3 regions of the Mesorhizobium sp. WSM4848 genome follow, and region 3 is predicted to be linked to each of the others. Evidence: riboswitches for the same ligand, from Rfam matches in the RefSeq annotation. Region 3 holds a riboswitch; each other region holds the start of a gene.
What was found. A riboswitch is a leader RNA that binds a small molecule or an ion and turns the genes downstream of it on or off. The one in region 3 is predicted to bind cobalamin.
Positions count from the first base shown of each region.

Region 1: another riboswitch for cobalamin. It lies ahead of metE (5-methyltetrahydropteroyltriglutamate--homocysteine S-methyltransferase); the one in region 3 lies ahead of AC0L16_RS03775 (CbtB domain-containing protein).
Region 2: another riboswitch for cobalamin. It lies ahead of AC0L16_RS12380 (aromatic ring-hydroxylating oxygenase subunit alpha); the one in region 3 lies ahead of AC0L16_RS03775 (CbtB domain-containing protein).

Region 1 is NZ_JBVVPX010000037.1:54,940-58,208, reverse strand. Features, by position in the region: partial or broken gene metE (5-methyltetrahydropteroyltriglutamate--homocysteine S-methyltransferase) at 1-1,461, opposite strand, end outside; cobalamin riboswitch at 1,577-1,777, opposite strand; gene AC0L16_RS27245 (adenosine kinase) at 2,159-3,151, opposite strand; gene metK (methionine adenosyltransferase) at 3,260-3,269, opposite strand, start outside.
Region 2 is NZ_JBVVPX010000010.1:117,518-120,786, reverse strand. Features, by position in the region: gene AC0L16_RS12395 (ABC transporter ATP-binding protein) at 1-469, shown strand, start outside; gene AC0L16_RS12390 (DUF680 domain-containing protein) at 682-906, opposite strand; gene AC0L16_RS12385 (DUF680 domain-containing protein) at 973-1,176, opposite strand; cobalamin riboswitch at 1,682-1,884, shown strand; gene AC0L16_RS12380 (aromatic ring-hydroxylating oxygenase subunit alpha) at 1,989-3,236, shown strand; gene AC0L16_RS12375 (FAD-binding oxidoreductase) at 3,260-3,269, shown strand, end outside.
Region 3 is NZ_JBVVPX010000002.1:289,292-292,560, forward strand. Features, by position in the region: gene AC0L16_RS03765 (methyltransferase family protein) at 1-398, opposite strand, end outside; gene AC0L16_RS03770 (acetyltransferase domain-containing protein) at 395-1,387, opposite strand; cobalamin riboswitch at 1,531-1,726, shown strand; gene AC0L16_RS03775 (CbtB domain-containing protein) at 1,764-1,943, shown strand; gene AC0L16_RS03780 (CbtA family protein) at 1,959-2,723, shown strand; gene cobU (bifunctional adenosylcobinamide kinase/adenosylcobinamide-phosphate guanylyltransferase) at 2,746-3,243, shown strand; gene cobO (cob(I)yrinic acid a,c-diamide adenosyltransferase) at 3,245-3,269, shown strand, end outside.

The DNA of each region.
Region 1 (3,269 bases), on a different contig from region 3:
CCGCCGCCTCGGTCTCCTTCTTCAGGAAGGCCTGGTAGTCGATATAGCTCAGCCGGCCCTTCGCATGGGCGGAGCGCGCCCTGCGCACCTCGGGCGTTGCGGGAAGGACCCGATGGTCGTCGTCGGGAACGGCGGCAGGGCGAGCGTGTCAGCCTGGACTCTCGAGCGCTTGGCAAATGCGCTCTTTCGTTGCTTCATGGCGCCGTCAATGCTGCTAACGCGCCCGTGGACGAGCGGATCATGGACCTTTGTCGACATTGCGCGCGCGGCGGCCGCCTCTTCAGAAGCCTTCAGCGCGCCTGCTACGGCCTCCCTGCCTTCGGACAAGGCTTGGGCCAGCACGAGCAGCTCTTCAGTCTTCTGGGCGGCGAATGCCAGCCACGAACGGACGTCTACATCAAGCGCGGTCTCCATCCGCAGGTCCATCGGCACATGAAGCATCGAGCAGGAAGGCGCAATTTCGACGCGGTCCAGCGGCCAACCGGCAACGACCGGCTTTATGCGGTCGAGAATGGCAGTCAGGTTCGCGCGCAAGACGTTGCGGCCGTCGATCAGGCCAAGTGAGAGCACCAGATCCTTCGGTGCGAGCTGACCAACCGTCTCCAACTGCTCGGGAGCGCGCACGAGGTCGAGATGCAGGCCCGCCAGGCCCAGCGAAAGCGCGGTCTCGAGATTGTCTCCCAGCGGCCCGAAATAGGTAGCCAGCATAATTTTCAACTTGGGCGCGGCTTTCGACAGCTGGCCGTAGGTGAATTCGAAGGCAGCTCGTTCGTTCGGGCTAAGGTCGAGCACAAGCGCCGGCTCATCAATCTGCACCCAGTCGGCCCCCGAGAGCTCCAGCCTCCGCAGGAGTTGCTCGTAGACGGGCAGCAGCCGCGGCAGGAGCGCAATGGGATTGAAACACTGGTCGGGAGACTTCGCCAGCTTGAGGAAGGTGACCGGTCCAAGGATGACCGGGCGTGTATGGATGCCGAGCTCTTTTGCCTCCAGAAAGTGATCGACTGGTTTCGTCGACGAGAGGGCGAATGTCTGATCGTCGCCCAGCTCCGGCACGATGTAGTGGTAGTTCGTGTCGAACCATTTGGTCATTTCCATCGCGGTTACGCGCTGGCCCTGAACTGCATGCCCGTGACTGGCGTGAACGCAACCCGCAGTATCGCCTTGCGTCCCGCGCGCCATCGCGAAATAGATGTCGAGCGGGACCTCGCCGCCCGTCCAGCCGTAACGGGATGGCACGGCGCCGACCATTGCTGCGGTGTCGAGCACATGGTCATAAAGTGAGAAATCGTTCGACGGGATTTTCGACACGCCGCGGTCGTGCTGCTCGCTCCAGCTGGCGGCACGGAGTGCCTTCGCCGTCGACAGAAGGTTGGCAGCAGAAGATTTTCCGGACCAGTAGCTTTCGAGCGCGAATTTCAGTTCTCGCCGGCGACCGATACGCGGCATGCCAAGCGTTGCTATGGGAACTTGCTGGGAGACATTCATTCCATACCCCGATGGTTGCGGCGGGGACAAGGAAGGCGCTAGCAGGCCGGCATAAACGCCGAGCTGCCGCGGCCACCAGACACCCCGCCCGTGGACGTTGTTTACCGTGGCAGGTCTCCTGGCTCGCGGGTCACAGCCTCTGCCCCGTCTTCCCGGGGCAGTTCGCCCCAGTGACATTGATGGGTTTGGCTCGCCGCTTACAGTTGCGGGGGCAGCGCCGGCATTGCACCGGCTTCCCTCTTAGCTCCGCTACGGCAACGCCTTGCGGAGAACCACGACACGCGGACAATCGCAGCAGCCCGCTTTGTGGTCAATGCGGTATAAAGAAATGTTTATGTGTTTATGTGAACCGTTCACCTGCGGCGTGTTCCCAAGTCGCAGGTCGCGGGTAGAGCTGAGCCATTTGCGCCACTCTCCGGGATTGTGCCTCGCCGCTCGGGCAATCTGCCGGTGACACGATCCCGGCTCAAAAACGACTTCGTCAAAAACACGTTTTGGCCATCATGATCGGCGGCAGTACTGGCCGAAGTGCGACAACGTTCCTGAGCCTGCAAAATTGAAATTTGGAGAAAACCGCCATCCTTCACGGACGGGCACGCGACATTTCAATGTGTACGCGCTTGTCTGGACAGCCTCACAAAGGGCGCTGGCAGCACCTCGCTGAAACACCGCCCTACAACAATCCCGCCTGCTCAGCCTCGCGGCGCAAATTCTGCCGCGGCCTGGGGCCGATCTGCTGGATCACCAATCCGGCCGCCAGTGAGCCAAGGTCGCCGCAGGTCTGCAGGTCGCGGCCTTGCGTGTAGCCATGCAGGAAGCCGGCGGCATAGAGATCGCCGGCGCCTGTCGTGTCGACCAGTTCCTTGATTGCGGTCGCCTTGATCACCACCGTTTCGCCGCCGCGCACGATTATCGAACCTTTTTCAGAGCGGGTCACGGCGGCGATGCGGCAATCCTTGCGGATCTGCGCCAGCGCCTCGTCGAATGACGATGTCTGGTAGAGCGACTTGATCTCGTGGCTGTTGGCAAAGACGATGTCGACCATGCCCGAACGCATCAGGTCGAGGAATTCGTCGCGGTAGCGGTCGACGCAGAACGAATCCGACAATGTCATGGAGACTTCGCGGCCTGCCGCGTGCGCCAGCTTCGCCGTCTGCCGGATCGCTTCCTTGGCGCGCGGCGGGTCCCACAGATAGCCTTCGAAATAGGTGACCTTGGCGCCAGAGGCCTTGTCGGCCTCGACATCCTCCGGCCCGAGCTCGACGCAGGCGCCGAGATAGGTGTTCATCGAGCGCTCGCCGTCGGGAGTGACGAAGATCATCGAGCGCGCCGTCGGCGGGTTGCCCTTGAGCGGCCTGGTGTCGAAGGCGACGCCCTGCGCATGGATGTCGTGGGCGTAAATTTCGCCGAGCGTGTCGTTCGAGACCTTGCCGAAGAAGGCGGCGCGACCGCCGAAGCTAGCGACGCCCGCTGCCGTGTTGCCGGCGCTGCCGCCAGAGGCCTCGATCGCCGGGCCCATGCGGCTGTAGAGCAGTTCGGCGCGTTGTGTGTCGATGAGGTTCATCGCGCCCTTGATGATGCCGTTGGTCTCGAGAAATTCCTCGTCGCACTGGGCGATGATGTCGACAATGGCATTGCCGATGCAAAGCACGTCATAATCCGACATCAAAATCTCCGCCAAAAACCCGAGCCGGCTTCTTGCCACGCCGGGGCCGGCCTGTTTTGGCGAGTGTGGAATGGGTCGCCCTATGCCGACGTATCCAATACCCGTGCATCACGCAGCT
Region 2 (3,269 bases), on a different contig from region 3:
GGTCGGCACGCCGATGGAGCTCTACAAGAAACCCGGCAATCTGTTCGTCGCGCAATTCATCGGCTCGCCGGCCATGAACATCCTGCCGGCGACGATCGACAAATCAGGCAACCCGACCATCGTCAGCCATGTCGGAGGCCGCAAGGCGACGGTGCCGATCGCCACGCCGGCCTCGGCGACGGGCGCTTCGGTGAGCTTCGGCGTGCGGCCGGAGGATCTGATGATCGCCACCGGCGCGGATTATCTTTTCGAGGGAACGGTGGATTATGTCGAGCAGCTCGGCGAGGTCCAGCTCGTCTATGTCGACATCGGCCGCGCCGACCTGCCGCTGGTGACCAAGCTGCCAGGCAACGTGGAGGTCAAGCGCGGCGCTGCGCTGCGGTTGAATGCCGATGCCGGCGACCTGCATATTTTCGATGCCGACGGACATTCATTCACGCTCCACAAAGCGGAAGCAAAGGCAGCCTGAGAGCGGCAGCCGAACTGATGGATGTTTGGTGACCCACAAACGAGAGCGGCGGGCAAAAGCCCGCCGCTCTTGTGCGTTCCGGTCGCTGCCCTGCGGGGCGGACTTCTGTACGTCGCCCGACGAGTTCAGCGCGTGTAGACCGGCGAGCCGTTATTGCGTACCGTAGCACCAGCGCGGCGGGAAAATGCCGCGGCTGCCGTTGGAACGAACTGTTAGTTGTTGCCGAACAGGTTACGGTCGCTGCCGTTGACGGGTTTCTCGTCAGCCGGAACCGGATTCTGCGCCGAAGCCGAATTCCGAATCGAAGCCGTGTACGAGTTGCTATCGACCGCAGCGGCCGGCTGGTTGGCGCCATTCGATCCAAAGTTGTCACTACCGGCAAAAGCGCTGCCGGAGATGGCCACAATGGCGGCGGTGGCAAGAATGATCTTCTTCATTTCTAGTACTCCTGAGTTCCTCAAAGCCCGAGCGGCGGACCGCCACTTTGCTGTTGGGATCGGCTGTTAATTGTTGCCGAAAAGGTTGCGGTCGGAGCCCTGGAGAACGGGCTGCTTTTCAGCGTGAGCCGGCGTCTGGACAGAGGCCGTGTAGGAGCTGTCAACCGCAGCAGTCGGCTGGTTGGCGGCGTTGGACCCATAATGGTCGCTGCCGGCAAAGGCGCTGCCGGTGGCCAGAACGGCGACGGCAGCAAGAGCAATCTTTTTCATTTTAGTACTCCAGTATCTTAGTCTTCCGTCCGTCTAGCGGCGTGTCTTGGGAGGATGCGCGTCGTTCGGACAGCCCCGATGTGGGAAGGCCATTCGGCGGATTCCAATCACGAAGTTGTTCCGTGTGGACCAAGAATCTACACCTTGAAATTGTACCAGAGACATTTACTTCAATGATTTTCTGTTTTCTTTTCAACGATTTATGGCAAGTTAGCCGTTCATGATTTGACGGATTGGCGGACCTGCGTTCACAGCGTGCTGCACGCATTGTCAACAGAAACGAACCGTTCGGTTCGATTTTAGAAGCGACTAATAGTCACTTTTGTAAACTGTTAACCTTCCTGATCTCTGCCGCGGGTCGGATTCGATGTCACGGCAGCCGACAATGGCCTCCGACAAAGTGGGGTTTCAGCCCTGCAGATATAAACCTGCAGGTTTCGCCGGCCGTGTCGCGCCGCATGAATACGATGTCGCTTTCATGCCGGCAGTCAGCCGGCCGTCATGATTAGATCACGCCATCTCAGGTGCCGCTTGGTGACGACGAAGCGGAGAATTGGGAAGCCGGTCAGAACCCGGCGCTGCCCCCGCAACGGTGGTGGAGTTCAAGTCGCAACGGGAGACCACTGGGCCACAAGCCTGGGAAGGTGTCGCGATGAGTCCGCAAGGACACTCCAGAGCCCGGAAACCAGCCCGAGATTTCTAGACTCGACTGATCGCGGTGGGCGGTCAAGAGGTGGATGATGCATGTCGCCGGCGTGCAAGCGGTCCTCCCTCCATCACCACCAGTTCAGTCCTTTACACGAGGACAGGACATGGACGCGCGCAACGACATGCTGAGGCTCTTGCACGGCCGCAGGCAAGGCTATTCGCTCGAGCAGCCCTTCTACACCGATCCAGATTTCTTCAAGCTCGACATGGAGCTGATCTGGTATAGCGACTGGCTGTTCATCGGCCACGATTGCGAGTTGCCGAAACCTGGCAGCTACATCACCGCCCAGATCGGCGACTACCCGCTCGTGCTGGCCCGCGACCAGCAAGGCAAGATCAATGCCTTCCACAATTCCTGCCGCCATCGCGGCAGCCGTGTCTGCAATGCCGACAAGGGCACTGCGGCGAAGCTGGTCTGCCCCTACCACCAGTGGACCTACGAGCTGGACGGCCGGCTCTTGTTTGCTCGCCATATGGCGGACGGCTTCGACAAGAGCCAGTTCGGCCTGAAGCCGGTGGCTTGCGAAAGCGTTGGCGGCTACATCTTCATCTGCCTGGCCAACGAGCCGGCGGACTTCGCGCCGATGCGCGCCATGATCGAGCCTTACCTCCTGCCGCACCGGCTGCGCGAGGCAAAAATCGCCTTCGAATCGACCATCGTCGAGAAGGGCAACTGGAAGCTCGTCTGGGAGAATAACCGCGAGTGCTACCATTGCGCCGGCAACCATCCGGAACTCTGCAAGACATTCCCGGAAGCGCCGACCGTCACCGGCGTGCAGGGCGCCGACAGCGATCCGGAGATGCTCGCCCACTGGGCGAAATGCGAGGCGGCGGGCTTGCCGAGCAAATTCCGCATCGATCCGGCCGGGCAGTATCGCGCCACCCGCGCGCCGCTGCTGCGCGACGCCGTCAGCTATACGATGACGGGCAGACGCGCGGTGAAGAAGGACCTTTCCGACAGCGTTTCGACCGACCGTATCGGCTCGCTGCTGCTCTATCACTATCCGACGACCTGGAACCACATCCTCGGCGATCATGCCGTCACCTTCCGCGTGCTGCCGATCAGCGCCACGGAAACGGCCGTCACCACCAAATGGCTTGTCCATAAGGACGCGGTCGAAGGCGTCGACTACGACCTCGCCGAGCTTACCCATGTCTGGACCGAAACCAACGATCAGGACCGTCGCATCGTTGAGGAAAACGCCTTCGGCATCCTGTCGCCGGCCTATGAGCCCGGCCCCTATTCGGAACTGCATGAGGGCGGCGTCATCCAGTTCGTCGAATGGTACGCCTCCTTCATCGGGCCGCGCCTTGCCGAGGCTGGGCGGCCGGCGCTGCGCAGCGTCGCCTGAGCGAGGTCAAGGGGATGAATGCAATGACGGACC
Region 3 (3,269 bases):
GCGATGATCGCCAGCGGCAGGAACCATACGTTCCCCGAGATAAGGGCGATACCGATCATCAGCAGCGTGTTGGCCAGATAGATCGGATTGCGGCTGACGGCGAATGGGCCCGTCGTCACCAGATGGTCCGGCACGGCGTTCGGGTGGAGCGTCGTCTTTGCCCGGATCATGGTGCGGATCGCCGTGAACCAGAGTGCGACGACGCCGAACAATGCCACCCAGCCGGCCGCGAACAGGATGTCGCCCAAAAGGCCGCCGATCCATGGCAGCGGATAAAGCAAGCCAAGCGCGATGCTGACGGCGATGGCCGCGACATAGATCAGCGGCGGCCACGGTATAAACCCCGGTTTTTGCTGTCCCGGTTTCTGTTGGCCCGGTTTCTGCTGATGGTCGGTCATTGTGCTCCTCCCTCCATCAAAGTGCTGTCGGCTTTGGCAGTGCAGGCGCCGGCGAGCTCATCGAGATGCGCCTTCCATTCCGCAGCCTGGTCATTGCGGTAGAGCCGATCAAGCGTGGCTTCGCCCTCGAGCGTATCGAGCATGCACACACAATAGCTGGTGCAGAACTCCGTGTCGCGCGATTGCTCGCATGAGGCCTGGCACTCTTTCAGGAAGGCGACCGGCTTGGTCTCGACCGCTGCCGGCATGACTTGCGAAAACAGCCAGACCGAGCCGATCAGCACCGGCTGGTGGATCAGATAGAAGGCGAGGCTGTGCCGGCCGATAAAGACCAGCGGATTGGTCCAGCGGCCGGGCGTCAGGCCCGCCAGCCGCGTCAGCACGCCGGAGGCGAAGGCGAGCTTTGCCGCTGCGATGCCGACAAGCACGGCACCGAACCATGGAAACAGCGGGACATAATCGTTGGAGCGCGGGTTGGTTGCCGACAGGCCAACCCACCACAGGGCCGGATGATCGAAGATCTCGGACCTGAGATAGAGCGGCGCGGTGATGACGAAAGCTGCGACAACCAGCGTCAGCAGCGCCGGCAGCCGCAGAAACGCCAGGCCGAGCAGGCTGGCGACCGCGATCTCGTGCAGGATGCCGAAGAAGATGAAGCTGTCGGGCGTGAAAAACCTTGTGGCGGCCGATATGGCGAGCGCAGCCCCGGCGACCATGGCGAAGCGTTTCCAAAAACCGTTCCAGCGGATTTGTTTGCCATGGGCGAGGAACAGGCTGACACCGACCAGGAACAGGAAGGTCGAAGCGATGCAGCGCGCGTAGAATTTCCACCAGCCAAAGGCAGTCAGGCCGGGATCGGTGTAGCCGAAGAATTCGAGATCCCAGGTGAAATGGTAGCTCGCCATGGCAAGCAAAGCGATGCCGCGGGCGACGTCGATGGCGATGATGCGCCTGGATCGGTCCTGAACAGCCGGCGTATGAATGGTCATGGTCTCGCAATTCTGATTCAGTGCTGCAAGACGATTATCATGGTTGCCCCGGACAAAAGAAGACAGAGCCAAATCCCGTTGAGACGCCGCATTCGCGCTGGTAGCTGGCGGAATTTGGTTTGCCGGGCGCGGCGATTCTGCCTATAGTCGCACCAGTCGTCGGTTCCGTTTTGGAGCCAAGAGGGAATGCGGTGAGGGCAAAAATTTGCCCGATGCCGTGGCTGCCCCCGCAACTGTGTGCGGTAGTCCTCTCCATATGCCACTGAAGAGCTTCTTCGGGAAGGTGGGGAAGGGCGCTGATCCGCGAGCCAGGAGACCTGCCGGCGACAGGAGAACTGACTTCTATGCCCTCGGGTGGAGGGCGAAAGGACAAGACATGAATACCGCTTCCGTCTCGCTCGGCGCTTCCGTCTCCTCGCAGTCGCGCTTCGTGCAGTTGGCGCTTGCTGCATTTCTCGGCGTTTTCGTCATGGGATTTGTCGGCTTCTCGCATATCGATGCGGTCCACAATGCCGCCCACGACTATCGCCATTCGATGGGCTTTCCCTGCCACTGACGAGGGGCTGACACCATGACACTGTTTCGCAACGTCGTGTTCATCGCGGCGATCGCAGGGCTTGTGGCCGGCGTCGTTCTCGCCTGCATGCAGGCCTACGCCACGGTGCCGCTCATCCTCAAGGCGGAAGTCTACGAACAGGCCGGCGGTGGCCACACGCATGACCATGGTTTGGCCCCGGCCGCGCCAGGCAGCAATGCCATGAGCAGCGCCGTGCCGGCTGAAGCAGCCACCGCCGAAGAGGAAGGCTGGACGCCGGCCGACGGTTTCGAGCGCTTCGCCTTCAACGTCGTTGCCAACGTCGTCACCGGCATTGGCTTTGCGCTGATCCTGGTCGCCGTTTCGGAGTTCGCCGGCGGCATCGGCAATTGGCGACAGGGCGTGTTCTGGGGCTTTGCCGGCTTCGCCGTGTTCACGCTGGCTCCGAACCTTGGCCTGCCGCCCGAACTGCCGGCGATGCCGACGGCCGATCTCGCCCAGCGCCAGATCTGGTGGACGGCGACGGTGGTGGCGACCGCGACCGGTCTCGGGCTGCTCGCCTTTCGCAAATCGCTGCCACTGGCACTTCTTGCCGTGGTGTTGATCGTGGCGCCGCATATTGTCGGCGCGCCGCCGCCCGACAGTTTCGAATCGCCGATCCCGGAAGGCCTGCACCACCAGTTCGTGGTGGCGGTGACGCTGACCAATCTAGTGTTCTGGCTGGTGCTCGGCGCTCTCGTCGGCTTGGTGCGCGGCCGCTTGACCGGCGCCGCAACCGGCCTGCGCGAAAACCTTGCCTGATCGCGCTGCTCCAGGCAGCAAGCTGACCCTGGTCATCGGCGGTGCACGCTCGGGCAAGAGCGCGCATGCCGAAAGCCTGGTGACGGCCTGCCCGGCGCCGTGGGCCTATATCGCCACGGCGCAAGCCTATGACGACGAGATGCGCGAACGCATCGCGCTGCATCGGTCGCGGCGCGGCGACGGCTGGACGACCGTCGACGCGCCGCTCGATCTCGTCGGCGCGATCGGGGCGCTGCCTGACGGCCGACCCGTCCTGATCGACTGCCTGACGCTGTGGCTGTCCAACCATATGCTGGCCGAACGCGACATTGAGGCCGAATGCCGAGGGCTGGCGGATGTGCTGTCGCGGCCGCGCGGGCCGTGGTTCGTGGTTTCCAACGAGGTCGGCCAGGGCATCGTGCCCGACAATGCGCTTGCCCGCCGGTTTCGCGATGCCGCCGGCCGGCTCAACCAACAGGTCGCTGCCGTCGCCGGCACGGTGCTGCTGATGGTGGCGGGACTGCCGCTCAAGGTGAAGTGATATGACCGATATCGACGACAGGGACG